DNA from 3 places in the Cobetia sp. cqz5-12 genome. Region 3 is predicted to be linked to each of the others. Evidence: predicted binding sites of a transcription regulator. Region 3 holds the regulator's gene; each other region holds the start of a gene.
The links. The regulator LexA, encoded in region 3, represses DNA repair genes until DNA is damaged. The targets are predictions, from matches to a motif close to TACTGTNTANNTANACAGTA.
Positions count from the first base shown of each region.

Region 1: a site for LexA is predicted at 2,000-2,019, ahead of F8A90_RS07475 (LexA family protein). Genes of this name have one in related genera too.
Region 2: a site for LexA is predicted at 7,840-7,859, ahead of recA (recombinase RecA). Genes of this name have one in related genera too.

Region 1 covers NZ_CP044522.1:1,742,173-1,752,259, reverse strand. Annotated here, with positions in the region: gene F8A90_RS07485 (CoA-acylating methylmalonate-semialdehyde dehydrogenase) at 1-1,270, shown strand, start outside; gene F8A90_RS07480 (putative quinol monooxygenase) at 1,489-1,800, shown strand; gene F8A90_RS07475 (LexA family protein) at 2,039-2,500, shown strand; gene F8A90_RS07470 (Y-family DNA polymerase) at 2,509-3,783, shown strand; gene F8A90_RS07465 (DUF4041 domain-containing protein) at 3,976-5,529, opposite strand; gene F8A90_RS07460 (hypothetical protein) at 5,534-5,977, opposite strand; gene F8A90_RS07455 (NAD(P)H-dependent oxidoreductase) at 6,538-7,122, shown strand; gene F8A90_RS07450 (TonB-dependent receptor domain-containing protein) at 7,287-9,440, opposite strand; gene F8A90_RS07445 (PepSY-associated TM helix domain-containing protein) at 9,437-10,087, opposite strand, start outside.
Region 2 covers NZ_CP044522.1:3,721,338-3,731,424, reverse strand. Annotated here, with positions in the region: gene F8A90_RS15455 (CTP synthase) at 1-238, shown strand, start outside; gene kdsA (3-deoxy-8-phosphooctulonate synthase) at 369-1,220, shown strand; gene eno (phosphopyruvate hydratase) at 1,323-2,612, shown strand; gene fdxA (ferredoxin FdxA) at 3,892-4,215, opposite strand; gene mutS (DNA mismatch repair protein MutS) at 4,475-7,054, opposite strand; gene F8A90_RS15430 (CinA family protein) at 7,221-7,757, shown strand; gene recA (recombinase RecA) at 7,973-9,040, shown strand; gene F8A90_RS15420 (regulatory protein RecX) at 9,212-9,850, shown strand.
Region 3 covers NZ_CP044522.1:980,025-990,111, forward strand. Annotated here, with positions in the region: gene F8A90_RS04200 (isochorismatase family protein) at 1-745, shown strand, start outside; gene F8A90_RS04205 (methylglyoxal synthase) at 1,016-1,489, opposite strand; gene pyk (pyruvate kinase) at 1,569-3,038, opposite strand; gene topA (type I DNA topoisomerase) at 3,798-6,440, shown strand; gene F8A90_RS04220 (DUF6586 family protein) at 6,440-6,919, shown strand; gene F8A90_RS04225 (hypothetical protein) at 7,172-7,411, shown strand; gene lexA (transcriptional repressor LexA) at 7,515-8,144, opposite strand; gene F8A90_RS04235 (TetR/AcrR family transcriptional regulator) at 8,688-9,365, shown strand; gene F8A90_RS04240 (L,D-transpeptidase) at 9,365-9,907, shown strand.

The DNA.
Region 1 (10,087 bases), 760 kb from region 3:
GCTGGAAGAACACGCCGACGAGATCGCCCGCCTGATCGGTCAGGAGCACGGCAAGATCTGTCACGATGCGCTGGGCGAATTGCAGCGCGGCATCGAGAATGTCGAATATGCCTGCAGCGCCCCGGAACTGCTCAAGGGCGAGCACAGCCGCAATACCGGCCCGGGCATCGATTCCTGGAGCGAATTCCAGCCGCTGGGCGTGGTTGCCGGCATCACGCCGTTCAACTTCCCGGCCATGGTGCCACTGTGGATGTACCCGATGGCGATCGCCTGCGGCAACACCTTCGTCCTCAAGCCCTCCGAGCGCGATCCGACCTCCACGCTGTTCATCGCTGAGCTGCTGATGGAGGCTGGGCTGCCGGCCGGCGTCATGAATGTCGTCAATGGCGACAAGGAAGCCGTCGATACGCTGCTGGATGACCCGCGCATCCAGGCGGTCAGCTTCGTCGGCTCCACCCCGATCGCCGAATACATCTACAGCCGCGCCGCGGCCAACGGCAAGCGCTGTCAGGCCCTCGGTGGTGCCAAGAACCACGCCATCGTGATGCCGGACGCCGACATGGAATACGTCGCCAATTCATTGAATGGCGCCGCCTTCGGCTCCTCCGGTGAGCGCTGCATGGCACTCTCCGTCGCGGTGGCCGTAGGCGATGACGCCGCCGACAAGCTGATCGCGCAGATGAAGCAGCAGATGGAAGGCCTCAAGGTCGGTGTCTACAGCGACAAGGGCAATGACTTCGGCCCGCTGATCACCGCGGCCCATCGTGACAAGGTGGTCGGCTACATTGACAGCGCCGAGCAGCAAGGTGCCACTGTCGTGGTCGATGGCCGCAATCCGCAGGTGGAAGGCGGCGAGAACGGCTTCTTCGTCGGCGGCACCCTGATCGATGGCGTCACCCCGGAGATGACCTGCTACCAGGAAGAGATCTTCGGCCCGGTGCTGCTGGTCGTGCGCGCCGATTCGATGGATGAGGCCATGAAGCTGATCAATGATCACGAATACGGCAACGGCACCTGCATCTATACCCGTGATGGCGAAGCCGCCCGCTACTTCAGTGATCATATCCAGGTCGGCATGGTCGGCATCAACGTGCCGCTGCCGGTACCGGTCGCCTATCACAGCTTCGGTGGCTGGAAGCGCTCGCTGTTCGGCGATCTGTCCGCCTACGGCCCGGACGCGGTGCGCTTCTACACCCGCCGCAAGACCATCACCCAGCGTTGGCCTTCCGCCGGTCTGCGTGAAGGCGCCCAGTTCGCCTTCCCGTCCTGATCGATCGCCTTCCCGTTCTGATCCGCAAATCATCGTCGGATAACAACTGCGCCGGACAGCCCTGCTGTCCGGCGCTTTCGTGTGCTCATCAGGCAGGGTCATGCCGGCAGTCAGCCACCTCCCCCTTGCAGTGGCCAGAAACGGCTCCACATAATCAGGACATCTCATCACGAGAATCCCGACAACACCGGCGGTCAGTACCGTCACAAGGAGCCAAGATGATCTGGGTAATCGCCACCGTTACCGCCAAGGAAGGCCACGTTCAGGATGTCTTCAATGAACTCTGCGCCGTCGCGCCCACCGTGCGCGAGGAAGATGGTTGCCACGCCTACCACCCGTGCCTGGATTCCGAACGCGCCGCCGACAAGGACAACGACCCACGCCCCGACACCATCACCGTGGTGGAAGCCTGGGAATCCCACGATGCCCTGCAGGCCCACCGCGAGACCGAACATATGCAGCGCTTCCGCGACAACGCCGGTGACTGGATCGCCGATGGCGATATCCGCATCCTGAGCCCGGCGGGTTGATAGAAAAGCATTGAGAAAGACCCAAAAAGCCCGACCTCCTGAAGGCCGGGCTTTTTCGTGAGATACCGCCGAGCGATATCCGCTAGCAGCTTTACCTGTCGTCCACCATTGAACACAGGTACACCCCGTCTGAGCTGCGTCTCGTGAATGTGCAGCTCTCACAGGGATTATCGGTTGCCTGAGGGCTTCTCAGCGCCGATACTGTACATGAATACAGTATCGAAAGGAGACCCCACCCATGACCGTATCTGCCGCTCAGCCGTCCCACGCCTCGCTGGCTCGCCCTCATCCAACGCCGGAGCCCTGTGCGCTGCCGCACCCCCACATCACGGGGCGCGCTGGCATTTCCGGCTTTCCCTCACCGGCGGAGGATTACGCGGGGCGCACGCTGGACCTCAACGAGCGGCTGATCAAGCGCCCGGCAGCGACCTTCTTCATGACGGTGGCGGGTGACAGCATGGAAGGCTTCGGCATCTATGAGGGCGATACCCTGGTGGTGGACCGCTCCATCGATGCCCGTCCCGGGCACATCGTGGTGGCGCTGGTCGAGGGCGAGGTAGTGGTCAAGCGTTATGAGCTGATCGGTCAGCGCCCCTATCTGAGCTCCGGCAATGCTCTGTATCCACCGGTCGCGATTTTCGACCTCGAATGCCAGGTCTGGGGGGTGGTGCGTTCCGTCATCCACGAGTACGCGGTATGAATACGCCGATGATCGGACTGGTCGACTGCAACAACTTCTACGCCAGCTGCGAGCGAGTGTTCGACCCGCGCCTGGTAGGACGCCCTGTCGGCGTGATGTCCAACAATGACGGCTGCGTGATCGCGCGCTCCAATGAACTCAAGGCGCTGGGCGTGGAGATGGGCACCCCCGCCTTCCAGCTGCAGTCACTCGTCCGTGAGGGACGCATCCACCTGCTCTCCTCCAATTACGAGCTGTATGGCGACATGTCGGCGCGTGTGCGAGAGGTGCTGGAGGAATATTGTGCCGGGGTCGAGCCCTACTCCATCGATGAGATGTTCGTGCGTTTCGATGGCTTTGATCGCAACTCGATGCTGACGTTGAGCCGCACCCTGCACCGCAATGTCCGCAAGTTCACCGGCATCCCCGTATGTGTCGGGGTCGCGCCAACTCGAACGCTGGCCAAGCTGGCCAATCGCGCTGCCAAGAAGCGTCCGGAATTCGGTGGTGTCTGCGTGCTGGAACCCGATGAAGTCGGCACCCAGCGCCTGCTGGCCGATACGCCACTGGGCGATGTCTGGGGCGTGGGCCGACGACTGGTCGAACGCCTGGCACTGCAAGGCCTGCACACGGCCTGGGACCTGCGCTGCGCCGACCCGCGCGCCATCGGCCAGCGGTATTCCGTGGTACTGGAACGCACCGCGCGCGAACTGCAAGGCACGCCCTGCTTCGAGATGAATGATGCCGATGACGCTCGCCAGCGCATCATGACCTCGCGCTCCTTCGGGCGCATGACCGGTGACTTGAATGAACTCAGGGACGCCATCCGCCAGCATGCCCAACGCGGCGCCGAGAAGCTGCGCCATCAAGGCAGCCTGACACGCGCCGTGCTGGTCTTCCTCAAGAGCAATCGCCACCGCCCCGACCTGCCGCAATACTCACCCAGCACCATCATCGAGCTGCCCGCCCCCACCAATGACAGCCGCGAGATACTCGCCGCCGCACAACAGGCACTGGAGCGCATCTACCTGCGCGGATATCGCTTCATGAAAGCCGGCGTGATGCTGCTCGACCTCATCGACCATCCACGCGAGCAGCTCTCGTTGCTGGAAAGCGAAGATGACATCGCCAGGCGCGAACGCAGCCAACAGCTGATGGCGACCTTGGACGCCATGAATCAGAAGATGGGCCGCGGCACCGTGCGCCTGGGCGTCGCACGCCCCGACGCCGCCTGGCAACTGCGCTGCGCCCACCGCAGCGCCCGCTACACCACCAACTGGCAGGAATTGAAGCGGTTGCGTTAGTGGATATGAACTGACTTCTCTACTGCAGGTACAGAAACGATGGAAGTGCCTAAACCTAAACTCAGGTAGAAAGAGGCACTCCAGAAACAAGCTCAATAACAATAGCCCCCATAACCCGACTGGATATTGCCAAGGGTCATGAGGGCTTGGGTAAAGCTAGCATCTAGAAATTGCTTGAAAAGTTATACCAGCTTAAGCAGCGACCTGTTCTCTCAAGCGTTGAGACTCAAAGTATTCTTCAGCTGCAATAGTGGTCTTAAACTCAGCATCACCATGACCTATTTCAATCACCGCCTCTCGAATTGAAGAGAGTTCAACATGGAAAAACTCTTTGCGCAGATTCACGGCATTCACTCGATGATGTGAAAACTTACGGTGAAGTGCTGTTTCCATCGCCGGAGCATCATCCGAGAAGATCAAAGCATGAACGTCAAATGAGAACGGTACGCTGGCATCACCTAGCTCTTTCACACGATCCATAGGATCGAGGCGACGAGTCATACCAATTTTGTAGACATTTTCGCCAAAAGAACCAATATTACTGATGATATAGACGTAACCACGACGTGTCTGCTCTGCCAGACTCTTGGTACGTTCCTTGGCTGCTTCCGCTTCCTGTAGACGCTGCTCGAGATCAGCCACTTTGGCTTCAGCCAATGCTCGCTCCTCTGCTGACGCCTGCTCAAGCTCATTCTTGGCGCGTGTAAGAATATCTTGATACATCTCTTCCTCACGCTGCGCAGCTTCGATAGCAGTTCTGTATTCCTTTTCAGCCCTGGCCTCTTCTCGCATTTGCTCACGAATGATTCGTTGCTCTTCAATCTCTTCTTTCTTCTTCAGCGTGTATTGATATTGAACCCCACACTCCTCGTATTTGAGAGCGACATAATCAGTATTCAGCCCACAGCGGAGTGATGCAACCAGTTTCTCAAGGTCACTCGCAATTTTTTCGAACTGACTCAAAGTTCGCTCAAAATTAGAAGGACTAACCTTTCCGATCAATACATCTGCCTCAATATTGAAGGCACGCATGACAAGCTTCATTTGCCCTTCAATGATCTTCTTGTCAAGGCGTTCATCACCCGTAATAACAACATCTCCATATTGGATAAACGCCGTCTTGTCCTTGATCATAGCCTTCTGAGCTTGACGTATTTGCTTGATCTCAGCTGCAAAACGCTCGCTGGTTTCATAAAGGTACTCGGGGAGTTCGAAATGACCATAATCGACAAACTCCTCCACCCGCGTATAGAGGTCAAGCTTGGACATCACCTGTCGCATGGTGCGCTGGCCCGCGGTCTCCTTGATGCGATGCTCAATCAACTTATCTTTAAGACTTTCAATCTCTTGAACATTACGCTCTTTTTGAGCAGCAATAGCATCAGCGTCTTTTTTGAGCCGCTGCAAATCTAAAGTCTCACGATCTATTATATTGAAAGCGGATTGTGCTTCCTCGAGTTGGCTGGTCGTACTAGTCAACTCAAGCGCCAAGGCTTCACGACGCTTATCCAAACCCACTATCGCATCTTCCAAAGAGCCAAACTCTTCAGCTTTGCGATCCAGATCAGCTCGCTTGGCCTCCAAGTCGATAGCCCTCTCATGATGTTCAACGCGAATGGCAAGCTCTTTGTTCTCCAACTCTTTTACAAGCCTTTTGCGCTTCTCACGTGAATAGACAAGAATGGAGCCTATGGGGACCCCGTAAAAAATCAGAAAAACAATTATCATTCCGACATTATCGCCCATAAATTCACCTCAAAAATTTCGCGATGGCATCCTGCTTGGCAGACGCACGTTCTTGCTCTCGATTGGCTAACGCCTCTTTACCCGCAATAGCTTCATCTTTCCAGAATTGCTTTTGGCTCCGTGATTTTTCGCGCGCTGCTTTTTCGATAGACTTCTGATTTTCTTTTTCTTGGCGTAATTTATCTCGCGTAATACGTGCAAGATCACGCTCGTGCTGCTGGCGTGCACGCTCTTCTTCGCGAGCTATACGTGCTCGCTCCAGTTCAGCCCTACGCTCCTCTTGCTCTATCTGTCGGTGATAGCGTTCCCTCGCCCGATTGGCAGCCTGCTCTTGACGACTCTGCTCTCGCTGCTGCCGTTGGCGATCTTTTTCTATTTGCTTTGAAATTCGATTGAGAGTTTTAGCTGTCTTGACAACAGCCTTCAGCCCACTTGATCTTCTCGCCACACGATCCCTCCAATATTCCCCTCAACCATTATTAAACTATAACGCACCCACTTCCTATAAATCTTAACACTAACAGGAATAAAATCTCAGTAGATAAGCGATGTATGTCATCGATAGTTTATGCGATAGGTACCTATGTAATTCAAGTTCATGATGAGCACAGCAATTGCGCTTCAAACTAAGCTCTGAAACATACTACCCCCAGAGATAGGCAAGACAGAGAAGCTATTGGCACATAGGCATATCGTGTTTAGTAGAGCCCAATACTTCTGCACTTGATTTTGCCTAACCGCAATCGACACCTTATCGAGACAATCGGCCAAGCCGAAATCTCCCATGAGAAGCTAGGTAGAGTCGATAACAAGACTCATCCTTAAGTCGTGAAACAGGAGAACTGAGCGAGCCACGGGCCGTCGACTCTCAGGGTTTAAGTAGGTGCCCCGCCTGGATTGTTGCACTCACAGCAAAGGTGTTTTACGCCAGTGCCGCTTTATCAAGGACTTGCGAACGCTCATGCTGCGCGCCATTGCTGAAAAGCCAACAATTCTGGAGCACACAACATGAACATTCTGCTGATCAATGGCGGCAAGGCCTTTGCCCATTCCAATGGCGAGCTGAACGCGACGCTGCATGAACTGGCGCGCGGTGAACTGGCCGAGCTGGGTCACACCGTCAAGGAGACCGTCATCGAGGAAGGATTCGAGGCCAAGGCGGAAATCGAGAAGCAGCTGTGGGCGGACCTGATCATCTATCAGACCCCAGGTTGGTGGATGGGTCTGCCGTGGACCGTGAAGAAGTATCTCGATGACATCCTGACTGAGGGCCACGGCGCGCTGTACGCCAGCGATGGACGTCATCGCACCAGCCCGACCCAGGGCTACGGCACCGGCGGTTTGATGCAGGGCCGCCAATACATGCTGTCATTGACCTGGAATGCGCCACTTGAGGCCTTTGATGAAGAAGGCAACTTCTTCGAGGGCAAGGGCATCGATGGCGTCTACTTCCCGGTGCACAAGGCGATGGAATTCCTCGGCATGACGGCACTGCCGACCTATCTGGCCACTGATGTGATCAAGAACCCGGACATCGCCGCCTACACCCAGGCCTATCGTGAGCACCTGCGCGAGCACATCGGCCGCGCTTGAAGGTTTGCGGTGATGCGTCACTTGAGCTGATGCGCTGCTGACGCAATGCCCCAACCCAAGTCCCCTCAGATAACAAGAAGCCCGCCACCGGCCATTGATTGGCGACCGGTGGCGGGCTTCTGTCGTTCTAACGCCTGTCACGCACTATTACTGCGGTGCGGGTCTCAGAAGCTCCAGCTGGCGTGCGTCCAGAAGATACGCCCCGGCTCATTGACCTGTACATCGCCCTGCAACGGATCGTCGTAGAAGCGATTGACGTGGTAGGCGTAGGCCTTGTCGAACAGGTTGGAGATGCCGGCGCTCAACTCGATGGCGTCAGTGACATGGTACCCGCCCTCCAAACCGACGATGCCGAAGCCTGCCGTCGCGTCTTCACTGTCGGAAATGCGCGATTGGCGTGCGGCCGCATCGAAGCGTGCCCCTGCCCACCAACGATTCGCGTCATAGCGTGTCGCCAGATAGCCATTGAACGGTGCCACCTGTGACAACGGCGTCCCATCGCTCAGGTTGGTGCCGTGCGTGGCGGCAACGCCTGCGGAATGCCGCCAGCCATGCTGCTGCCAGCTGGCTTCAAGCTCGATACCGTAGATCTCGGCCTCGACATTGTCGTAGGTGGTCAGCGAGTCGCCTTCGGTCAGCTCGATCCAGTCATGCACCCGGTTGTAGTAGGTATCCGCCGAGTAGCGCCAGGCCCCCTGTCTGACCGCCACCCCCAGCTCAAGCTGCTGATGGATCTCGGGATCAAGCTCGGGATTGCCCAACCAACCATCGGTGTCGGACTGGCGGTTGTAATAGCGCTCGCTGGCCGTCGGGAAGCGCACACTGCGACTGAGCGCCGCATAGCCTTTCACCGCTTCATTGACGCGATGCTCCAGACGCGCCAGCGCACTGAACTCCCCGTCACGCTGCCTGGCTTCGACATCATCGCCATACTGGTCACGCCAGGCGGAGATGGCCGCGGCATTGCTACCCACCACCTCACCGGCATCTCGCGCATCACTGAGGGAGACGTCATAGCGCGCACCTGTCACGAGACGATTGTCGGCATCGAGGGTGGTGTCCAGTTCCGCGAACACCCCACCGCGCGTCCGCACGACATCCGGCCAGGTCTGGCTATCCGACAGGCTATCCAGTGACATGCCCATCCGGGAGTGGGTATTGCTCTCGAGCCGTTCAGCATCGGCACCCAGCGTCAGGATGGAATCATGTCCGGCGATCGTGAGCGGGATATCGCCTTGGGTGCTGGCATACCAGGTCTCAGTGGTCGCGCTGGAGAACATGGCCATGTCGCTCATGTCCATGTCCATGTCTGAGCTCATGTCCATGCCCGAGCTCATGTCCATGCTCATCGAGTTGGCGCTGGAATCATCAAAGTCACGCAGGGTGACGTTGTCCATGTCATGCACCACGCGCGCATGACTGATCTGCGATTCGATATGCGAGAAAGGCCCGGCATTGTCGACGGTCAACTTCAGATACTGGCGGTCCATGTCGCTGCGTGGCGCATCCATGGTCGGATACAGCGCATCGTCGATCCTGACAACCGCTACCCCCGCCTCAATGGCGACATCCTCGGTGGCGAAGGCGCCAATGCGGACACTGCCATTGTCGCTGCGATAGGCGCCTGACTGGGTATCGCCATTGCCATCCTCGTAGTTGTTGCGTTCGGAATGCTCGACGTCCAGCGCGGCCCAGAAATCGCCCTGCCTGGCGGTCAGCGACAGCGTCTCGCTGGTGGCATCATCATTGCTGCGCCAGCCAGCGCCCAGCGTGCCATGCACACCATCTTCGTCGCTGCGCAATGGCGTCTGACGTGTCACCTCGACGGTGCCCGCAGCAAAGTTGGGGCCACGGCTGACGGTCTGCGCGCCCTTGTAGAGGGTGAGATCCGACTGGCTACCGGTGGTGGCATAGCCAAGGGTGGTATCCATTCCGCCAGGACAGGCCGGATACAGCGTCGCGCCATCCACCTGCTGGATCAGGCGCTCACCGCCCTGCGCGCGGAAGATGGCCGAGACACCGTGACTGCCCAGACGTGAGCCACTGACACCATTGACCTCACGCAGCTGTTCGCCAAGGTCCATGTCGCCCTTGGCATGCCCCGCATGCACATCGTGGACGGGGCTGGCCATGGGCGCCTGCGCCTCGATACTGATCAACGGCAATACGCTGGTGGTGTCAGCATCGGCGTAAACCGGCAACGTGCCGCTACCCACGATCGTGGCGGCAATGGCCATGGGCAGACGACCGCGCGATGCGCTCACTGGCGATGACAGGCGACGCGCACGGATCGGGAAATTGACGAGAGACAGTGTCATGCGCTGGCCTCCTGCAGGTCATTTCCTCGCTTGTGCGTGGCGCGAATCCACAGCCAATCCAGCAGTCCCATCACGATCAGCGAGAGGCCGACCAGCGGGAAGATGACACCGATGATCATCATCAAGCCCCAGACCCCGGCGATACGCTTGCGCTCCCTGGGCAGCGGCGGAATACCGATACCTCCCACCGGGCGACGCTTCCACCACATCACGCCCGCACCGACGCTCATCATCACCATCGCGATGCAGGCCAGTACCAGCACCAGCTGGTTGATCAGCCCATACTGCTGCCCCAGGTGGACATTGATGCCCCATTCCAGCGCTCGGCCCAGCGGACCGTAATCGGCGTAATGCATATCCAGCAGCACATCGCCGGAATAGCGGTCCACATGCACCACCTGCTGACGCTCCAGCGCATCCGGATAGATGGAGCCGGTATAGACGCCTTGCGGCGAGCTCGGCAGATTGATGGCATACCCCGGCGCCAGACCTTCGCGAGCGAAGATGCGCTCAGCCTGATCGAGGCCGATATCGGCATGGGCAATCGCGGCAGCGCTCAGCGGCACGGCCGCGACGTCGGAAGCCTGCTCGGCACCAGTCTTGCTACCACCGCCATGCCCGGCATGCTCTCCCTCGTCCACGACGGG
Region 2 (10,087 bases), 1.5 Mb from region 3:
CCGCTATGAGGTCAACGACCAGTTCGTGCCGGCCTTGGAAGAAGCGGGCTTGATCTTCTCCGGTCGCAGTGTCGACAACTCGCTGGTCGAGATGGTCGAGCTGCCGGATCACCCGTGGTTCGTGGCATGTCAGTTCCACCCGGAATTCACCTCCACGCCGCGTGATGGCCATCCGCTGTTCACCGGCTTCGTGAATGCCGCGCTCAATCACAAGGCGGCGCGTACTCGCGGCGAGTGATAGGGTGTTGAGCGGGCGCCACCCCGGGTGGCGTCCGTAGGTCTTCTCCGCGGTGGCTCAGGCCTTGATGTTCGCCAGAGCATCATCAGGCAGATTGCCGATGGACAACGATTTGATGGACGGTGCAGAGATGAGCAACGAACAACGCGTGATAGATTTTGCGGGTCTGCAAGTCGCCAACGATCGTCCGATGACGCTTTTCGGTGGCATGAACGTGCTCGAATCGCGGGAGCTGGCGCTGGAAGTCGCCGAGCAGTATGTCGAAGTGACGTCGCGCCTGGGCATGCCTTACGTCTTCAAGGCCAGCTTCGACAAGGCCAACCGCAGCTCCATGCACTCCTACCGCGGTCCCGGGATGGAGAAGGGGCTCGAGATCCTGGCCGAGATCAAGTCTCGCTTCGGTGTGCCGATCATCACGGACGTGCATGAGCCGCATCAGGCAGCGGCCGTGGCGGAAGTGGCCGATGTCATCCAGCTGCCGGCCTTCCTGGCGCGGCAGACGGACCTGGTCGTGGCCATGGCGCGCACCGGCGCCGTCATCAACGTCAAGAAGCCGCAGTTCCTCGCGCCGCACGAGATGCGCCATATCGTCGCCAAGTGCGGTGAAGCGGGCAATGACCGGATTCTGCTGTGCGAGCGTGGCTCCAGCTTCGGTTACAACAACCTGGTGGTCGACATGCTCGGCATGGCCGAGATGAAGGATAGCGGCCTGCCGGTATTGTTCGATGTCACCCACTCGCTGCAGCGCCCGGGCGGGCGAGCCGATTCCGCTGGCGGGCGTCGTGAGCAGGTCTTCGATCTGGCACGCTCCGGTGTCGCATTGGGGCTGGCGGGTCTGTTCCTCGAAGCGCATCCGGACCCTGACAACGCCAAGTGTGACGGCCCCTGCGCCTTGCCGCTGGACCAGCTCGAACCCTTCCTGCGCCAGCTGCAATCATTGGATGCGCTGGTCAAGGGCTTCGCGCCACTGGATATTCGCTGAACATGACTACTGGCCGTTCACCCCTGTGTGAGCGGCCTTTTTGCACTATGGGCAAGATGCCCGTCGTGGTGTTTCAATCCCCCGTGTAGAGGACGACACAAGATGGCCAATATCGTCGAAATCCGCGCCCTTGAGGTGCTCGATTCCCGTGGTAACCCGACCGTACAGGCCGAGGTCGTGCTGGAAGGTGGCCAACGCGCCAGTGCCTGCGCGCCTTCCGGTGCCTCCACCGGTTCGCGTGAAGCGCTGGAATTGCGTGATGGCGACAAGAGCCGTTATCTGGGCAAGGGCGTGCTGAAGGCAGTCGAAGCCGTCAATGGCGCGATACGCGAGCGCCTGGTGGGCATGGATGCACTCGACCAGCGCGCGCTGGACGATGCCATGCTGGCGCTGGACGGTACCGAGAACAAGGAATCGCTGGGTGCCAACGCGATTCTTGCCGTCTCTCTGGCAGCTGCCAAGGCGGCAGCGCAGGCCAAGGGTATCGAGCTCTACGCTCACATCGCCGAGCTCTACGGTCAGCCGGGGCAGTACTCCATGCCGGTGCCGATGATGAACATCATCAACGGCGGTGAGCATGCCGACAATAATGTCGACATCCAGGAGTTCATGGTCCAGCCGGTCGGCGCGCCGACCTTCCGTGAAGCACTGCGCACCGGCGCCGAGATCTTCCACGCGCTGAAGAAGGTGCTGCAGGGTCGCGAGCTGAGCACCTCCGTGGGTGATGAAGGTGGCTTTGCACCGAACCTGGCATCCAACTCCGAAGCACTGGCCGTCATCAAGCAGGCCGTCAGCGATGCGGGCTACACCCTGGGCACCGATGTGACCCTGGCGCTGGATTGCGCGTCTTCCGAGTTCTACAAGGACGGTCAGTACAACCTGTCCGGCGAAGGCAAGAGCTTCGACTCACGTGGTTTCGTCGACTATCTGGCCGGCCTGGCCGCGGAATATCCGATCGTCTCCATCGAAGACGGCATGGACGAGTCCGACTGGGAAGGCTGGAAGATGCTGACCGACGAGCTGGGCGACAAGGTGCAGCTGGTCGGCGACGACCTGTTCGTCACCAACACGCGCATCCTGAGTCGTGGTATCGATGAAGGCATCGGCAACTCCATCCTGATCAAGTTCAACCAGATCGGCTCGCTGTCCGAGACCCTGGATGCGATCAAGATGGCGCAGGCCGCCGGCTTCACCGCGGTCATCTCCCACCGCAGTGGCGAGACCGAAGACACCACCATCGCCGACCTCGCCGTCGGTACCTGTGCTGGCCAGATCAAGACCGGCTCTCTGTGCCGCTCTGACCGTGTCGCCAAGTACAACCGCCTGCTGGTGATCGAGCAGCAGCTGGGTGACGTGGCTTACAACGGCCTGAAAGAGATCAAGGGTCAGTAATCGCCTGTGATATGAGGGGCTCCGCGCCCACAGCATCGCAGGGGTAACTTGCAACGGGGTCGTGCCTTCTGGCACGGCCCCGTTGTGCATTGGAGGCGATGATTGAGTGCTATTGAGGGGGATGCAGGAAACAGGCCGCTTTCAGGCACTGAATTCGTGTAAGTCATCTCTTACAAATCTCGCAGGACAATCGAGACACTGACTGCGAGTTGCCTGCGGATTTGAACGTATGTTCTTCTATATGTAGTTGATTTTATTGATTATATTTTACTTGACGGCCCGTTCAGGTATAGCGGGTTAAGAGGTTTGGCTAGTTGCCTCGCCAGCGAATGCTGCCCAGAATGGCTGCATGGATGTGAGGGTGCGGCGGGACACCGCAGTCTCGGCAGGATGCCAACGGGATGATCAGGAAAGACTTGATGGCGAGACAGGATGTTTCGCCTCGCTGAGCAGGACGCTCGGCGAAAAAAGGACCTGACATGGACGTCGGTAGCAGTGAGCTGCATATCCTCGCTTGAAGGAGTCAGGCGAGAGATGCCAAGGAAGCAAGGATAGCGGGCATGGCACCGGAGTGTGTCAGGATCAGGATGATCCGTCGGCGATGGGAAGCGCCACACAGGCAGGAAGCACGATAACGACACGGAGTGTCGGAGAGCCCCAGGCTCTGATATGCAGTCAGGAAGCTTGCCCTTCACAGGAAGTGACGGATGACGGGACATCATCCGCGTCAGGAATGATGGGGCAGACAGCGGCAGCATCAAGTGGCAGGAAGCCACGACAAGGAGGGTCGGACAGGGAATGTCGTGAGGCTGTCAGCTGCACAGGCACGGAGCGGTACAGGCAGGACGCCGGGCAATGCATGGGCAGGACAGCAGGACAGGCAAATATCTGCACTAACGGGCATTGCGGTGGGACAGCTGCGCAAGCAGTGCTGCAATGCCCGCCACGCGTGACGGTGCGCCCCGAATGACAGGATGTCGTGAAGGGCAGGGACAGCACTCAGGAGTGCGATCCAGGATGGATCGACAGGAACACGCTTGGAGCGGGCGACCTTACGGGGTCGCCCTTTTTTATGCCCGTATGCCAGGGGCTGAGCTCCTGGTACGAGCCCTTGGTACGAGCTCCTGGCACGAGCTTGGGGCGCCGACTTCAGGCATCAGATACAGAAACGGCAGCGGCTCCCAGGGGGAATCGCTGCCGTTTCTGTCATGAGAGCCGAGCTTGCCCGGTCAGGGCGGGCAAGCCGCTTGCCGCGCGAGATGCGGGTGACTTGAGGGGCTTACTGCTCCAGATACTCAAGCTTGCCATCGACACCATCCCACTTCTCGGCGTCTTCCATGGCGTCCTTCTTCTCGCTGATGTTCGGCCAGACTTCGGCCAGGTCGGCATTCAGCTCGATGAATTCCTTCTGGTTCTCCGGCACTTCATCTTCGGAGAAGATGGCTTCGGCGGGGCATTCAGGCTCACACAGCGCGCAGTCAATGCACTCATCCGGGTTGATCACCAGGAAGTTCGGGCCTTCGTAGAAGCAATCCACCGGGCAGACTTCCACGCAGTCGGTGTATTTGCAGCGAATGCAGTTCTCGGTGACGATGAATGCCATGCAGGTCTCCTGACGCGGATTGGCGTCTCTCTCGTAGGTCGTGGTCCAGGCGCCCACCATGTGTCGTCTCGGCGACATCATGGTCTTCAGGTTATAAGCGGCGCAGATGTTATAAGGCGTTATTCTAGTGGCGCTCTGCCGGCCCCGCAATCAGCAGGGGCGGATCGTTTTGGAATGGTGCTATGCCCGAAGGTTGCTGTCGAGCCTTGCCACTCATTCTCGGTCCGGGTGCGCCAATCCTGGCCCGGTGTGACGGCGCTCAGCGCTGACGGTGCCATTCGTAGATCAGCTCCAGGGCTCGCTTGGGGCTCAGATCATCCGGATCCAGGCCATTGAGGGCCTCGACGACCGGATGCGGCGGTGCCGCGAACAGGTCACTCTGTTGCGGTACCGGCTGCCCCAGCGCATCCTCGCGCGCCACCTGCGGACGATCGACCTCCTGCTGCTCCAGACTGGTCAGCTTCTCGCGTGCCCGCAGGATGACGCTCTGCGGGACGCCGGCCAGCTGGGCCACCTGCAGGCCATAGCTCTGGCTGGCAGGGCCTTCCTCGACGCGGTGCATGAAGACGATGCCATCGCCATGTTCTGCGGCCGTCAGGTGCACGTTGGCGACGGCATCGGCATGCTCGGGCAGCGCCGTCATCTCGAAGTAATGGGTCGCGAACAGGGTGAAGGCACGCGTGCGCGCCAGATGCTCGGCGCTGGCCCATGCCAGTGACAGACCATCGAAGGTCGAGGTGCCACGGCCGATCTCATCCATCAACACCAGGCTCTCGTCAGTGGCGTTGTGCAGGATACTGGCGGTCTCGGTCATCTCGACCATGAAGGTCGAGCGTCCGCCGGCCAGGTCGTCCGAGGAGCCGATGCGGGTGAATATGCGGTCCAGTGGGCCGATGCAGGCACGCGATGCCGGCACGAAGCTGCCGGTATGCGCGAGCAGAGCGATCAGTGCCGTCTGGCGCATGTAGGTGGATTTACCGCCCATGTTGGGGCCGGTGATCACCAGCATGCGCCGCGTATCATCGAAGCGCACATCGTTGGGAACGAAGGGGTGATCGCTGACATGTTCGACCACCGGATGGCGGCCGCCTTCGATATCGATGCCCGGGGTTTCGCTGAGTTCTGGGCGCACGAAATCGAGAGCGGCGGCGCGATCGGCGAAGGCGGTCAGCACATCCAGTGACGCCAGCGCACGGGCCGTCTGCTGCAGGCCATCCAGTTCGGTATTCAGGTCATCCAGCAGGTGCTCATACAGCAGCTTCTCGCGCGCCAGTGACTTGGACTTGGCGGACAGCGCCTTGTCCTCGAACTCCTTCAGCTCGGGGATGATGAAGCGCTCGGCATTCTTGAGGGTCTGGCGACGGATGTATTCCGGCGGGGCCTCGGCCGATTGCGAGCGCGGCAGCTCGATGAAGTAGCCATGCACGCGGTTGTAGCCGACCTTGAGGTTGCTCAGGCCGGTGCGCTCGCGCTCGCGGGTCTCGAGTGCGACCAGATACTGGCCAGCGTTCTCGGACAGGCCGCGGTACTCGTCCAGTTCATCGTCGTAGCCATCGGCGATCACGCCACCATCGCGCAGCACTACCGGCGGATTCTCGACCAGCGCCTCGCTGAGCATCGCGGAAAGTGCCGGGAACAGGCGGATGGCATCGCGCAGGTCATCGATGGCGCTGCCTTTCTCGACACTGGCTAGTACGGCGCGCAGCTCGGGCAGGGTGTTGAGGCCATCGCGCAGGCGTGCCATGTCACGAGGGCGTGCGCTGCGCAGCGCGACACGGGCGAGGATACGCTCCACATCGCCGATGCGCTTGAGCAGGCCTTGCAGCTCGAAGGGATAGTCGCCATCCAGCAGACGTTGCACCGCCGCCTGGCGCTGGCCGATCTGGAGTTGATCGCGCAGCGGGCGGTTGAGCCAGCGCTTGAGCAGGCGTGAGCCCATCGCGGTCGCGGTGACGTCCAGCACACTGGCCAGCGTGTTGTCGCTGGTGCCGCCCAGGTTGGTATCGATCTCGAGGTTGCGACGGCTGGCGGCATCGATCACCACCGAGTCATCGCGGCTCTCGACGGCCAGCGCGGTCACGTGGGGCAGGCCGGTGCGCTGAGTGTCGCGTGCATAGTCGAGCAGGGCGCCTGCTGCCGTGACGGCACGTGTCAGGTGGCTGCAACCGAAGCCGTTGAGGTCCTGCACGCCAAACTGATCACACAGCAGGCGCAAGGCGGTCTCGTGATCGAAGTGCCAATCGCTCTGACGGGTCAGGCCGGGGCGCGAGGCCAGGCTGGCGGGCAAGGTGCGGTTTTCACCAACCATCAGCTCTGCAGGTGACAGGCGCTGAATCTCGGCAAGCAGTTCATCATCGCCGCTGACTTCCAGTACGCTGAAGCGACCGGAGGAAAGTTCCAGTGCCGCTACACCCCAAGTGTCGCCATCACGATGCAGTGCCACCAGCAGGTTGTCGCGACTGGCATCCAGCAGCGCCTCATCGTGCAGCGTGCCCGGTGTGACGATGCGCACGACCTTGCGCTCGACGGGCCCCTTGCTGGTCGCCGGGTCGCCGATCTGCTCGCAGATGGCGACTGACTCGCCCATCTTCACCAGGCGTGCCAGATAGCCTTCGGCGCTGTGGTAGGGCACCCCTGCCATGGGGATCGGTGAGCCACCGGAGCTGCCACGCGCCGTCAAGGTGATATCGAGCAGTTGTGCTGCGCGCTTGGCGTCCTCATGAAACAGTTCATAGAAGTCGCCCATGCGATAGAACAGCAGCACGCCGGGGTGCTCGCGTTTGATCTTCATGTACTGCGTCATCATCGGCGTCATCTGGGGCGCGCTGTTCTTGGCCATGGCCATGGACTTCCTTGACTGCACTGCAATGGGAAAAAGCACACATGCGAGAGCACGGCATGCGGGATGCGCGATATTCTACGGACTGGCGCGGCCGGCTCCAATGCCTGTGATGTCTCATGCTCGCTGCCCTTTTCACCCGATGACCTCCACAAGGAGAAAGTTCGTGAGTCAATTGACTGGTACGGCCCCCGAGGCTGCGTGCGCGAATACCCTGGCTGAGCAGTTGCAGGCACTGGCAGTCGCGCGCGGCGTGCGCGTCACCACCGCCGAGTCGTGCACCGGAGGCGGGGTGAGTGCCGCGATCACGGCGATTGCCGGCAGCTCCCGCTATTTCGATGCGGGCTACGTGACCTATTCCAATGCCACCAAGCAGCGCCTGCTGGGGGTCAGCGAGGCATCGCTTGAAACCTTCGGTGCCGTCTCAGAGGCGGTCGTGTGCGAGATGGTGCGCGGCGCCTGCCGCGATAGTGGCGCTGAGCTGGGGGTGGCGATCAGCGGTGTGGCCGGCCCCGGCGGGGGAAGTGACGAGAAGCCCGTCGGCACCGTGTGGCTGGCGTGGGGGAGCGAGGCGCGCCAGCAGGCACGCTGCTGTCACTTTTCCGGCGACCGGCAGGCCGTGCGCGACGCCGCCGTGCGGGAGGCGCTGCAGGGCTTGATCGAGCGCGTGGAGGCCTTGCAGATCGGCACCGAAGACTTGTGAGCCCGATGCAAGCCCCGCATTGAGGGTGCTGCCTGAAAAAGCGCATCACCGGACTGGCAGAGTGACGCAACTTGCGGCATTATACTGTCCATGTATACAGGGTTTTGCCATGACACCTCAGCCGCTAGTCTGACGGTGTCTGCTCAGCTCTCAGTGACAGAATTCTCTATTCCAGGTGGCAGCCCGTGTGGCTCCGCCGTTCGACAGGAGGCCACATGGCAAAGGACGACAATCGTACCAAGGCGCTGAACGCGGCGCTGTCCCAGATCGAGCGCCAGTTCGGCAAGGGCGCCGTCATGCGCATGGGCGATGCCCCGCGTGTGGCCATCCCGTCGGTTTCCACCGGTTCTCTGGGGCTGGATATCGCACTCGGCATCGGCGGCCTGCCCTTCGGACGCGTGGTCGAGATCTACGGTCCGGAATCCTCGGGCAAGACGACACTGACCCTCTCTGTCATCGCTCAGGCGCAGAAGCAGGGCAAGGTCTGTGCCTTCATCGATGCCGAGCACGCGCTGGATCCGTCCTACGCCGAGAAGCTGGGCGTCAATCTGGACGAGATGCTGGTCTCCCAGCCGGACACCGGTGAGCAGGCGCTCGAGATCGTCGACATGCTGGTACGCTCCGGCGGCGTTGACGTCATCATCGTCGACTCCGTGGCAGCACTGACGCCGCGTGCCGAGATCGAAGGCGAGATGGGTGACTCACACGTCGGCCTGCAGGCGCGTCTGATGTCCCAGGCACTGCGCAAGGTGACGGGTCACATCAAGAACGCCAACTGCATGGTGGTGTTCATCAACCAGATCCGCATGAAGATCGGCGTGATGTTCGGCAGCCCCGAAACCACGACTGGCGGTAACGCACTGAAGTTCTACTCCAGTGTGCGTCTGGATATCCGTCGTACCGGTTCCGTGAAGTCCGGTGATGAAGTCACCGGTAACGAGACCCGCGTCAAGGTCGTCAAGAACAAGGTCGCGCCGCCGTTCCGTCAGGCCGAGTTCCAGATTCTCTACGGCAAGGGCATCTATCATGCCGGTGAGGTGATCGACCTGGGTGTGCAGTGTGGTCTGGTCGGCAAGTCAGGCGCCTGGTACAGCTATCAGGGCAGCAAGATCGGTCAGGGCAAGGCCAACTCCGCCCAGTACCTGGAAGACAATCCCGCCATCATGGAGGAGATTGAAGCCCAGATCCGTGCCCAGTTGCTGGCAGCACCGGAAGCCAAGGAAGAGCCGAAAGAGACCGCGGCCGCCGAGAGTGAAGACGACCTGGATATCGATCTCGATTGAGGCTCGTCCCGAAGAAAGAGCAAGAGCGCCAGCCGCCAGGCTGGCGTCATCGCACCGTATCGTTTCCGGCTCGGTGAGATGACCCCAAGGCGCCCGCCCCGATGACTCGGAGGCGGGCGCCTTGCGTTCACGTCCATCGATGTCCTTCTGCTCAACTCCGGGAGCATGACCATGCACGATGACAGCGCTGAAATGAGTGGGCCTGAGTATCAACCGCTCGACTCAGGCGCGATGACGCCGCAACGGCGTGCGCGCAATGATGCCATCGCGCGCCTGGCGCGCCGCGAGCATAGCCGCCGCGAGCTGCACGACTATCTCAAGGAGCGTGACTACCTGCGGGCGGTCAGCGATGACGAGTTGGCAGAGCGCCAAGCCGCGGGCGAGGAGGGCGCGCAGGCGGCCTTGAGTCGCGATGAGGTCGAGCTGCTGATCGAGGAGGTGCTGGAGCGCATGGCCGAGGAGGGCCTGCAATCCGATGAGCGCTTTGCCGCCAGCTTCCTGCGGACGCGCGTCCTGCGCGGCCAGGGACCGAGGCGTATCCAGCAGGAGCTGCGCCAGCGTGGTATCGATAGCGAGACGCTCAATGCCGTGATGCGTGCCGCCAGTGACCCGACGCCGGATGCCTTCGGCCATGTCGAGGCGGTGGATTTCTTCGAGCTGGCGCGCGAGACGCTGGCCAGGCGCTTCTCCGGCCCCGGCGAGGGACACAAGGAGCGCGCACGGCGCGAACGCTTTCTGCTCCAGCGCGGCTTCGACTATGAGCAGCTGCGCTATGCCATGGAGTCCGCCTGGAGTGATGAGGGGGAATAAGGCTAGCGGGTGGCTGTTTGGCTCTCATGACGCGCAAACCGGCGCTTCAAGACATTTCCCCCCCTTTAGCTTGCGCGAACAGGCGTTATACTAGGTCGTCTTGCGACGGCACGGGGCAGGCGCCTTCTTTCATGCTTTTCATTGCACCTCCATGCATACCCACATGGATGAACATGCAGAAACCATGCGGAAGTCATGCAGAAGACCCCCGGAGCGTCTTTACGCACATCGCTACGG
Region 3 (10,087 bases):
TCCTGCCACTCCCGCCGAATGGGTTCCCCCCGGCGAGCTTGACGCCCGCCTGCCGGTGCGGCCTGACGTGGTGCCGGTGTCGCTACCGACGGCCGGACTGATCATCGTCGATGAGATCAACGGCTTCTGTCAGGTCGCAGGCGGTGCGTTGGCGCCTCAGGCGCCCAATGCCCAGGTCAGCAGGATGATCGCCCTCAGCGATACGCTGGCGCGGACCTTCAGTGAGCGTAGACGCCCGCTGCTGGTCTTCATTGATTCCCATGCGCCGGGCAAGCCGGAGCCGCCCTATCCCGCCCATTGTGAGCAGGGCAGCGGCGAGGATGAGCTGGTGGCGGAACTTGCCTGGCTGGAAGAGGATCCGCAGGCCACGCTGGTACGCAAGGACTGCATCAATGGCTATGTCGGCGCGATTGATCTCGATACCCAGGTCAATGCGCTACAGGAGTGGGTGAGCGACGAAGGGCTGGAAACCCTGGTCGTGGTAGGCATCTGCACCGATATCTGCGTGATGGACCTGGTATTGACGTTGCTGTCGGCGCGCAATCACGGCCTGCTGGGCAAGGTGCGTGACATCGTGGTACTGGAGCCCGGCTGTGCCACCTACGACCTGCCAGCCGAGGTGGTCGCGCAGCTGGGTTTCCCCGATACGGCGACGCATCCCCAGGCAGACAGTCATCACATCGGACTTTACTGCATGGCGGCGCGTGGGGCGGTGATCGCCAGTCAGCTTGAGCTGACCTCTTGAGTTGACCTATTGAGTAGATGTCCTGATCTGCTGTCATGGACTGAGCTGCGTCTCTCGTAGCGTCGCCGGAGAGAGGGGTAGACGATTAGAGAGTAATTGAAGAGAGAGGAAGAGCAGGGGTGGTGGCAGGAAGGCAGAAATTTCGCCAGATGCCGCACAGACAATACTGCCTGTCTGCGCAAAAGGTAGTTTGATTACAACATCTGGCCATGAAAACGCCGCCTCTCTTGCGAGCAGGCGGCGTTTTCATGGGGCGACATCCAGCGTCATTCAGGCGCGGGTGCTGACCCAGTCGTTGGCGTCCGGCACGGCCACTTCGACTTCCTCGGAGATCAACTTCGAGTGGAAGAGGAAGTCCGCGCTGGCCGCATTGCTGGCGACCGGCACGTTCCACAATGCCGCCAGGCGCAGCAGCGCCTTGACGTCAGGGTCGTGCGGCATCGGCGCAAACGGGTCCCACAGGAAGACCAGCAGGTCCAGATTGCCTTCGGCGATGCGCGCGCCGATCTGCTGATCACCGCCCAGCGGGCCGCTCAGCAGGCCCTCGACCTCGAGGCCCAGCTCCTTGCTGATGCGGCGAGCAGTGGTGCCTGTGCCCAGCAGCTGGTGGCGGGACAGCTCATCGCGCCAGCGATTGGCCCACGCCAGCATTTCATCCTTCTTGCCATCGTGCGCCACCAGCGCAATGCGCTTGCGTGCTGGCAAGGTGCGCCGTGCCTGGCGCTTGGGTCGTTGTTCGCTCATTCCCTGACCTCCTGAGGATGGGGCAATGTCGCTGACCCTCCGCCCCGAAAGGCCCGGGGCGGAGGGTCAGCGAGGCCGATCAGTCGATGGTGCTGCCGACAGTGACGATCTTCATGGTGTTGGTGCCGCCATGTGCGTTCATCTGGTCACCACGAGTCAGGATCACCAGGTCACCGCGAGTCGCGATGCCGCGGGCTTCCAGCTCCGCGATGGCGCGACGATTGATTTCCGCCGCCGGCAATTCGCTGGAATCGAAGGGCAGTGACACCACGCCGCGGTAGAGCGCCATGCGGCGCTGGGTCTTCTGGTCCTGCGCGAGGCCGACGATGGGCAGGCCGGAGCGGATGCGCGAGGCGATCAGCGGGGTATAGCCGGATTCCGTCATGCAGACGATGGCCACGACACCGGTCAGGTGGTTGGCGGCATACATCGCGGACAGCGCGATGGTCTCGTCGGTCTTGCTGAAGCCTTCGTGGATGCGGTGCTGGGATTCCTGCGCGGCACGTTCACGTTCGGCGCCCAGGCAGACGCGATCCATGGTCTCGATGGTCTCGACCGGGAAGTCGCCGGCGGCGGTCTCGGCCGACAGCATCACGGCGTCGGTGCCGTCGAGCACGGCATTGGCGACGTCGAAGACTTCGGCGCGGGTCGGCAGCGGCGCGCTGATCATGGATTCCATCATCTGGGTGGCCGTGATGACCACGCGGTTGAGGCTGCGCGCGCGGCGGATCATGCGCTTCTGCACGCCGATCAGCTGGGCATCGCCAATCTCGACGCCCAGGTCACCACGCGCCACCATCACGCCTTCACTGGCGAGAATGATGCCGTCCAGTACGGCGTCGTCGGCCACGGCTTCGGCGCGCTCGACCTTGGCGATCAGGCCGATGTCACGACCTTCCTCGCCCAGCAGCTCACGTGCCAGCTGCATGTCGGCGCCGCTGCGCGGGAAGGACACGGCCAGATAGTCGACACCGATATCGATGGCGGTCTTCAGGTCTGCCTTGTCCTTGTCGGTCAGGGCTTCGGCAGACAGACCGCCGCCTTGCTTGTTGATGCCCTTGTTGTTGGACAGCTTGCCGCCGACCTTGACGGTGGTGTGGATCTCGTTGCCCTTGAGCTCATTGACCTCAAGCACCACGCGGCCATCGTCGAGCAGCAGCACGTCGCCCGCGACCACGTCATCGGCCAGTTCCTGGTAGTCACAGCCGACGCGCTCGACGGTACCTTCATCACGGCCCAGGCCGATATCGAGGATGAACGGCTGGCCTTCGCTCAGCTTGACGGCGGTATCCTTGAAGCGCGCGATGCGGATCTTCGGACCCTGCAGGTCACCCAGCACGGCGACGCTGCGGCCCTGGGCGGCAGCGGCCTGTCGTACGGCCTCGGCGCGCATGCGGTGATCTTCGGGGCTACCGTGGGAGAAGTTGAGGCGTACCACATCGACTCCGGCACGAATCATCGCGTCGAGCACACCCGGCTTGTCACTGGCAGGGCCGAGAGTGGCGACAATCTTGGTGCGGCGGATCGGGCCGTTGAACGCGTGCGGCATGAAAGCATACTCCTTGAACACTGGCGTGATGGACTGGCTGAAAACGCAAACCAGGTTGTTGTCATTTTACTACATTGAAGGCTGAAAGGGAGCCTGTCGAGTATCGTCGGCTGTCGTTGTCCATTCTCGTGATCACGATCGGGACTGCAAGGGGGGACGTGAAGTCTGCCGCGCGATTGTTGCGAATACGTTGTCGCGGGTACGCGGACGTGGACTCTCGCTTGAGGGTTTGCCGCGCTACGCCATGCGGGGGCGGCCGGCCATTTCGACGCCTGACAGCCAGGCGTCGCATGCCCTTTGCGTCGGCGTCGGGGTGATCGCCCCATCACGCCAATGTTCGCTGGCTGGCTTTCACAGGCAGCCATTTCACTGCTACCTATATAGTGGCAATAGCCTGCTGAGCGACATTTCCGCTCATCGAGCCGGCGCAGACCGTGTACCGGCCCCGTTGACCGCTGCCATGCGCTGATGACCTATGCTCAAGTCCGGCTCGGAGGCCGGAATGCCACGCCCCCATGCATGACGGCTGTCGATGTCATCTGACGCAAGCCGCACGCTGGCATGGCAGGTGGCATGGCATGTCTCGAGGCTGTCGCAGAGGCGTCATCTTGAGCCGCCTTGACGAGGTGCCAGTCTCAACATTGCTGGTCAGCGCTGAAATGCTGGGGTAGGGTAGGCGCATTTTTCGGCTGGGACAAAACCCAGCGCGACGAGTCATTCGCCGGCGCAATCAGTGCCGGCCAGGAGATGCGAGCAACCATGGGCAAGTCACTGGTGATCGTCGAGTCGCCCGCCAAGGCCAAGACCATCAACAAGTATCTCGGCAACGACTTCGTGGTGAAGTCGAGTGTCGGGCACATCCGCGACCTGCCGACCAGCGGTAGCGGCAAGCAGGCCACCGACCCCAAGGAACGTGCCCGTCAGGCGGCGGAGACCCGCAAGATGTCGCCCGAGGTCAAGGCGGCTCACAAGGCGCAGAAGGCCAAGACCCAGTTGATCCGCCGCATGGGGGTCGACCCGGAGAATGGCTGGGAGGCGCATTACGAGATCCTGCCCGGCAAGGAAAAGGTCGTTTCCGAGCTGACGCGCCTGGCCGAGAAAGCCGACACCATCTATCTCGCGACGGATCTGGACCGCGAAGGTGAGGCGATTGCCTGGCACCTGCGCGAGACCATCGGTGGCGACGATTCGCGTTACAAGCGTGTGGTCTTCAACGAGATCACCAAGAAGGCGATCACGGCGGCCTTCGATGAGCCGGGCGAGCTGAAGATGGATCGCGTGCATGCCCAGCAGGCACGCCGCTATCTGGATCGCGTCGTCGGCTTCATGGTCTCGCCGCTGCTGTGGGCCAAGGTCGCTCGTGGCCTGTCCGCCGGTCGCGTGCAGTCGGTTGCCGTGCGGCTGATCGTCGAACGTGAGCGCGAGATCCGCGCCTTCATCCCCGAAGAGTTCTGGGATGTCCACGCTGAGCTGGCCGCCGCCAGTGGTGAAGCGATCCGTTTCGAGCTGGCGCGTCAGGATGGCAAGGCCTTCCGTCCGACCAGCGAGAAGGAGACGATGGATCGCATCGCGGCGCTGCGCACGGCCAAGCTCGCGATCACCAATCGTGAAGACAAGCCGACGCGCTCCAAGCCGAACGCGCCGTTCATCACCTCGACCCTGCAGCAGGCGGCCAGTGGTCGTCTCGGCTTCTCGGTCAAGAAGACCATGATGATGGCCCAGCGTCTCTACGAGGCGGGTTACATCACCTACATGCGTACCGACTCGACCAATCTGTCGGCGGACGCGGTGGCCACGGCGCGTGACTTCATCAGCGAAGAATACGGCAGCAACTACCTGCCGGAAGCGGCCAACGTCTACTCCAGCAAGGAGGGCGCCCAGGAAGCGCACGAAGCGATTCGTCCTTCCGAAGTGTCGCGCCGCGCCACCGATCTCGCCGGTATGGAGCGTGACGCCGAGCGTCTGTATGAGTTGATCTGGCGTCAGTTCGTGGCCTGTCAGATGCTGCCGGCCGAATACCTGTCCTCCACGCTGACCATCGAAGTGGATGGCTACGAGCTGCGTGCCAAGGGCCGTGTGCTCAAGTTCGACGGCTACACGCGTGTCATGAAGCCGATGGGCAAGAAGGAAGAGGATCAGTCGCTGCCGGATCTTGCCATCGGCGAGAAGCTGGACCTTGTCGAGCTGCAGCCGCTGCAGCACTTCACCAAGCCCACGGCGCGATACACCGAGGCCAGCCTGGTCAAGGAGCTGGAGAAGCGCGGTATCGGCCGTCCGTCCACCTATGCCGCCATCATCTCCACCATCCAGGACCGTGGCTACGTGGCGCTGGAAAACCGTCGCTTCTATGCCGAGAAGCTGGGCGACATCGTCACCGATCGCCTCAGCGAGTCCTTCAAGGACCTGATGGACTTCGGCTTCACGGCGCGCATGGAAGACTATCTCGATGAGGTGGCCAATGGCGGGCGCAACTGGCGCGAGCTGCTGGACACCTTCTACGCCGAGTTCAAGGCCGAGCTGGACCACGCCCAGTCCGAAGAGGGCATGCGTCCGAACCAGCCGGTGCCGACGGACATCGCCTGCCCGACCTGTGGGCGCGAGATGCAGATCCGTACCGCCTCCACCGGGGTCTTCCTGGGTTGTTCCGGCTACAACCTGCCGCCCAAGGAGCGCTGCAAGACCACCATCGATCTGCTGCCGGGCGATGAAGCCGTGGCGGCCGATGCCGGTGAAGATGCCGAGACGGATGCGCTGCGCGCCAAGCGTCGCTGCCCGATCTGCGCCACCGCGATGGACAGCTACCTGATCGATGAGCAGCGCAAGCTGCACGTCTGCGGCAATAGCCCGGACTGTGTCGGTCACGAGGTCGAGGAAGGACAGTTCCGCATCAAGGGTTACGATGGCCCGGTGATCGAGTGCGACAAGTGCGGCTCCGACATGCAGCTCAAGACCGGGCGTTTCGGCAAGTACTTCGGCTGCACCAACGAGAATTGCAAGAACACCCGCAAGCTGCTCAAGTCCGGTGAGGTAGCGCCGCCGAAGATGGACCCGATTCCGATGCCGGAACTTGCCTGCGTCAAGGTCGAGGACCACTACGTACTGCGCGATGGCGCCAGTGGCCTGTTCCTGGCGGCCAGTCAGTTCCCGAAGAATCGCGAGACGCGTCCGCCGCTGGTCAAGGAGCTCAAGGCGCATGCCGACGAGCTGCCGGAGAAGTATCACTTCATTCTTGATGCCCCGGATCAGGACCCGGACGGACGTCCGGCGCAGATTCGCTTCTCGCGCAAGGTCAAGGCTCAATACGTCATGACCGATGAGGAAGGCAAGGCGACCGGTTGGAAGGCGACCTATGACAACGGCCGCTGGGTCGTCGAGGACAAGCGCAAGGGAGCCAAGAGCTGATGAGCCAGCGTGCCCGTACCAATCAGCTGCTGTATCAGGCCGAGTTGCTGCTGGCCCAGTCAGCAGCCTCTGGCGACGATGAGCATGCCGTGGCACGACGCATGGCCGGTGAGGAGGGCGCGCTCGCCCTACTGGAGCTTGCGCTGGCGTCATTGCTGGAAGAGTGTGCCGTGACAGCGCGCTGGCCGCAGGGTGGCTGGCGTGAGCGCCTTTCCACCCCGCCGACGCCCATTGCCGAGGTCGAGCAGCTGCGCAGCCTGCTGGAGCGTCCCGACAGCTGGTTGTCTGAGCTGGTCGCGGATGTGACCCGCCTGCATGAAGAGGACGGTGCCGCTCGCCGCGAGGAATCGCGCTCGCGTGGTGATGGCCTGATCATCGCGGCAGCTTCGAACGCCTCGCTGGCCGAGCGGCTCAGCGCTGCCATCACGGCATTCAAGGCGCTGCTGCCGCAGCTGCGCGAGTCGAGTGTCGAGTGGTAGGTTCAGGCGTTGATCTGGTGCTGCACGCTGGTGATGACTGGCGGATGGCAATCGGGTGACGTTTCGCCTTCACGGGTGCTAGACTGATCGCATTGTGGCAAGCCCTGCATTCTCCGGTACGACCATGGCTCTGGCTGTGGTCGTACTTTTTTCTGCGTCGCTGATGGCAGCGCGGTGCCGGGCTTGCCAGCCGTCGCGCTGACGATTACAACGACGCCGGTATCTCGCGAGATGCCGTGCAGGAGGAATGACGTGTCCGATCCCGCCGTACTTGAAATTGTGCAAATGGAAGATGGTGAAGTGATTCTGCGCGCCGCGGAAAGCGAAGGTGAGCCGCTGCTCAGCATTCGCATTTCGGACGAGGCCGCTGATCTGCTGCGTGACAATCGTTTCGAGGTCGCGCGTGAGATGATCGACCACGCCATCACCCGGACTCGCCTCTGGGATGGCGAAGAAGACGAGGACGAGCAGTCAGAAGGCATCGTGCACTGATTCATCGCTCATGCTTCGCGCACAAAAAAACCCGCCTCGAGGCGGGTTTTTTTGTGCGATGCGTGCGGCTTTTCTGCTGGGCAAAGCGCTGCTGGTCAAGGCCTCAGTGCAGGCCACCATCGCGGATGACGCCCACCCCGAGACCCTCGATCTCCAGACTGTCCGTGCGCAGGTCGACCTTGATCGGCGAGAAGTCCTCGTTTTCGGCTTCCAGCCATACGTAGTGCCCGTCACGGCGGAAGCGCTTGACGGTGACTTCATCCCCCAGGCGGGCCACCACGATCTGGCCGTCACGCACGCTGGTGGTGCGGTGTACGGCCAGCAGGTCGCCTTCCAGAATCCCCACATCCTTCATCGACACGCCGCGCACACGCAGCAGGTAGTCGGCAGCCGGCGAGAAGTAGTCACTCGGCAGCGGACAGTGGCGGTCGATATGCTCGCTGGCAAGAATCGGGCTGCCGGCAGCCACTTCCCCGATCACCGGCAGGCCATCGTTGGCGCTGTCGTCGACGTCAGCCAGCGACGGCACGCGAATGCCGCGTGAGGTGCCCGGCACCATCTCGATGGCGCCCTTGCGCTTGAGGGCGCGCAGATGCTCCTCGGCGGCATTCGGCGAGCGGAAGCCCAGCGCCTGGGCGATTTCGGCCCGCGTCGGCGGGTAGCCAGAGGACTTGATGGTCTTGATGATGAAGTCGAAGACATCCTGCTGGCGCGGAGTAAGCGGCTGGGTCATGGCATTGCCTTTGGCCTGGGCGGCATCTTGAGCTGACGGCACGGGGTGTGCATCCATACAACTGTCATTGTATCCAGTCATGGCGGTCATGCAAGGCATCGTGGCTTGCGTGGTGGCCTCAAAGGGCAGGTAGTCGTCGAGAGATCGCTGTCTGGTGACCTTGCTTGCCCGATGTCAAAGGCTCTGCTGATGAGGTCAGGCGGGCTGTCTGGGAGGGACGGATATTGCGAGTCCTTGGATCGCCACGGTCAGCGTTCAGCGAATATCAGTCTTGGCTAAACCTCTGGCGTTTGAAACGCGAGAGAATTGTCAGTCATGGCATGGCGCGCTAGAATCAAAGTGTTTCAAACGAATGTTCGTCGATGGCGGTGGCCGGTCGAGGCATGATCAAACATGCCGTGCTCGAGCGGGCCGTGTTCGAACATGCCTTGATCGTACGCGGCCTTGCCGTGAACCAGCACCACCTCATGAGAGAGTCGCCGTGCGGGGCTTGCGCCGTGACCTACGACTCCAGTCCTTTTCTACCTGACAAGGGTTCCGCCCATGGCCCAGACCGATACCGTTACCCGCATCCTCGATACTGCCGAGGTGCTGTTCGCCGAGCGCGGCTTCGCCGAGACCTCACTGCGCAACATCACCAGCAAGGCCAAGGTCAATCTGGCGGCGGTGAACTACCACTTCGGCTCCAAGAAATCGCTGATCCAGGCGGTCTTCGCGCGCTATCTCGATCCGTTCAGTGAGCGTTTCCACGCGGCACTCGACAGCGTCGAGCAGCAATACGCCGGGCGTCAGGTGCCGCTGGAGGTCCTGCTGGAGGTGATGGCGCGCACCGTGCTGGAGGTGCCGGCCGAGCGCAACAGCCTGCGTACCTTCATGCGCCTGCTTGGGCTGGCCTATACCCAGGGGCAGGGCCACATGCGGCGCTATATCCGCGAGCATTACGGCACGGTCTTCAGCCGCTTCGCCGAGCTTCTGAAGCTGGCGACGCCTGATCTGCCGGACAACGAGCGCTTCTGGCGCCTGCACTTCATGCTCGGCAGCGTGATCTTCACCTTCTCGGGCCTGGATGCACTGCGCGATATCGAGGAGGCCGAATACGGCCATCACACCACGGTGCGTGAGCTGATTCAGCACATGCGGCCGGTGGTGGTCGCGGCGATGGCAGCGCCGTTGCCGGCCTCGCTCGGGGATGGTGAGGCGGTCACCCAGGCGGCCAGCTGATGGCCTGCTGGGTCGCGGTGGATCTCTCACGCCAGAGCCTCGAGATACGCAATGACGCGCCGAGTGGCAGTCGTGATGCGCCGCCCCCCGCGGCCGGCCCTGACGCGCTGGTGCACGCCTGCGCGATCTCCAGCGGCCTCAACGGTATCGGCGAGCTCGACGGCAGCGGTTGCACGCCAACCGGCTGGCATGTGATTCGTGCCGCCATCGGGGCGGGCAATCCGCGTGGCGCCGTCTATCGCGGACGGCGCTTCACGGGTGAGGTGTTCACGCCTGAGCTTGCCTTAGAGCATCCTGAGCGTGACTGGATCCTGACGCGCATTCTGTGGCTCAGCGGCCGCGAGCCCGGCCTCAATCGCGGTCGCAATGCCCGCGGTGAGCGGGTCGATAGTCTGCGCCGCTACATCTATTTTCATGGCACGCCCAGCACGGAACCCATGGGCGTCGCGGCGTCCCACGGCTGCATTCGCTTGCGTGATGACGACCTGCTGCGACTCTTTGCCGAGGCCGTGCCCGGCACACCGGTGCTGCTGCATGTCTGAAGGCGTTGGTGTCCGAGTCTGATACCCTCCATGAGCCGTCACCGAAATCCGTGTGGCAGTCCCTTGCCGGGGTGCAGCTGGTCGCGACTGTTCGATAGGGGTTCAGTCGGCTAGAATTGCGCCTTTCCTCGCGCTGGCAGCCTGATTCATCACGTTTCTTCCAGGCTGCCAAGCCCCGTA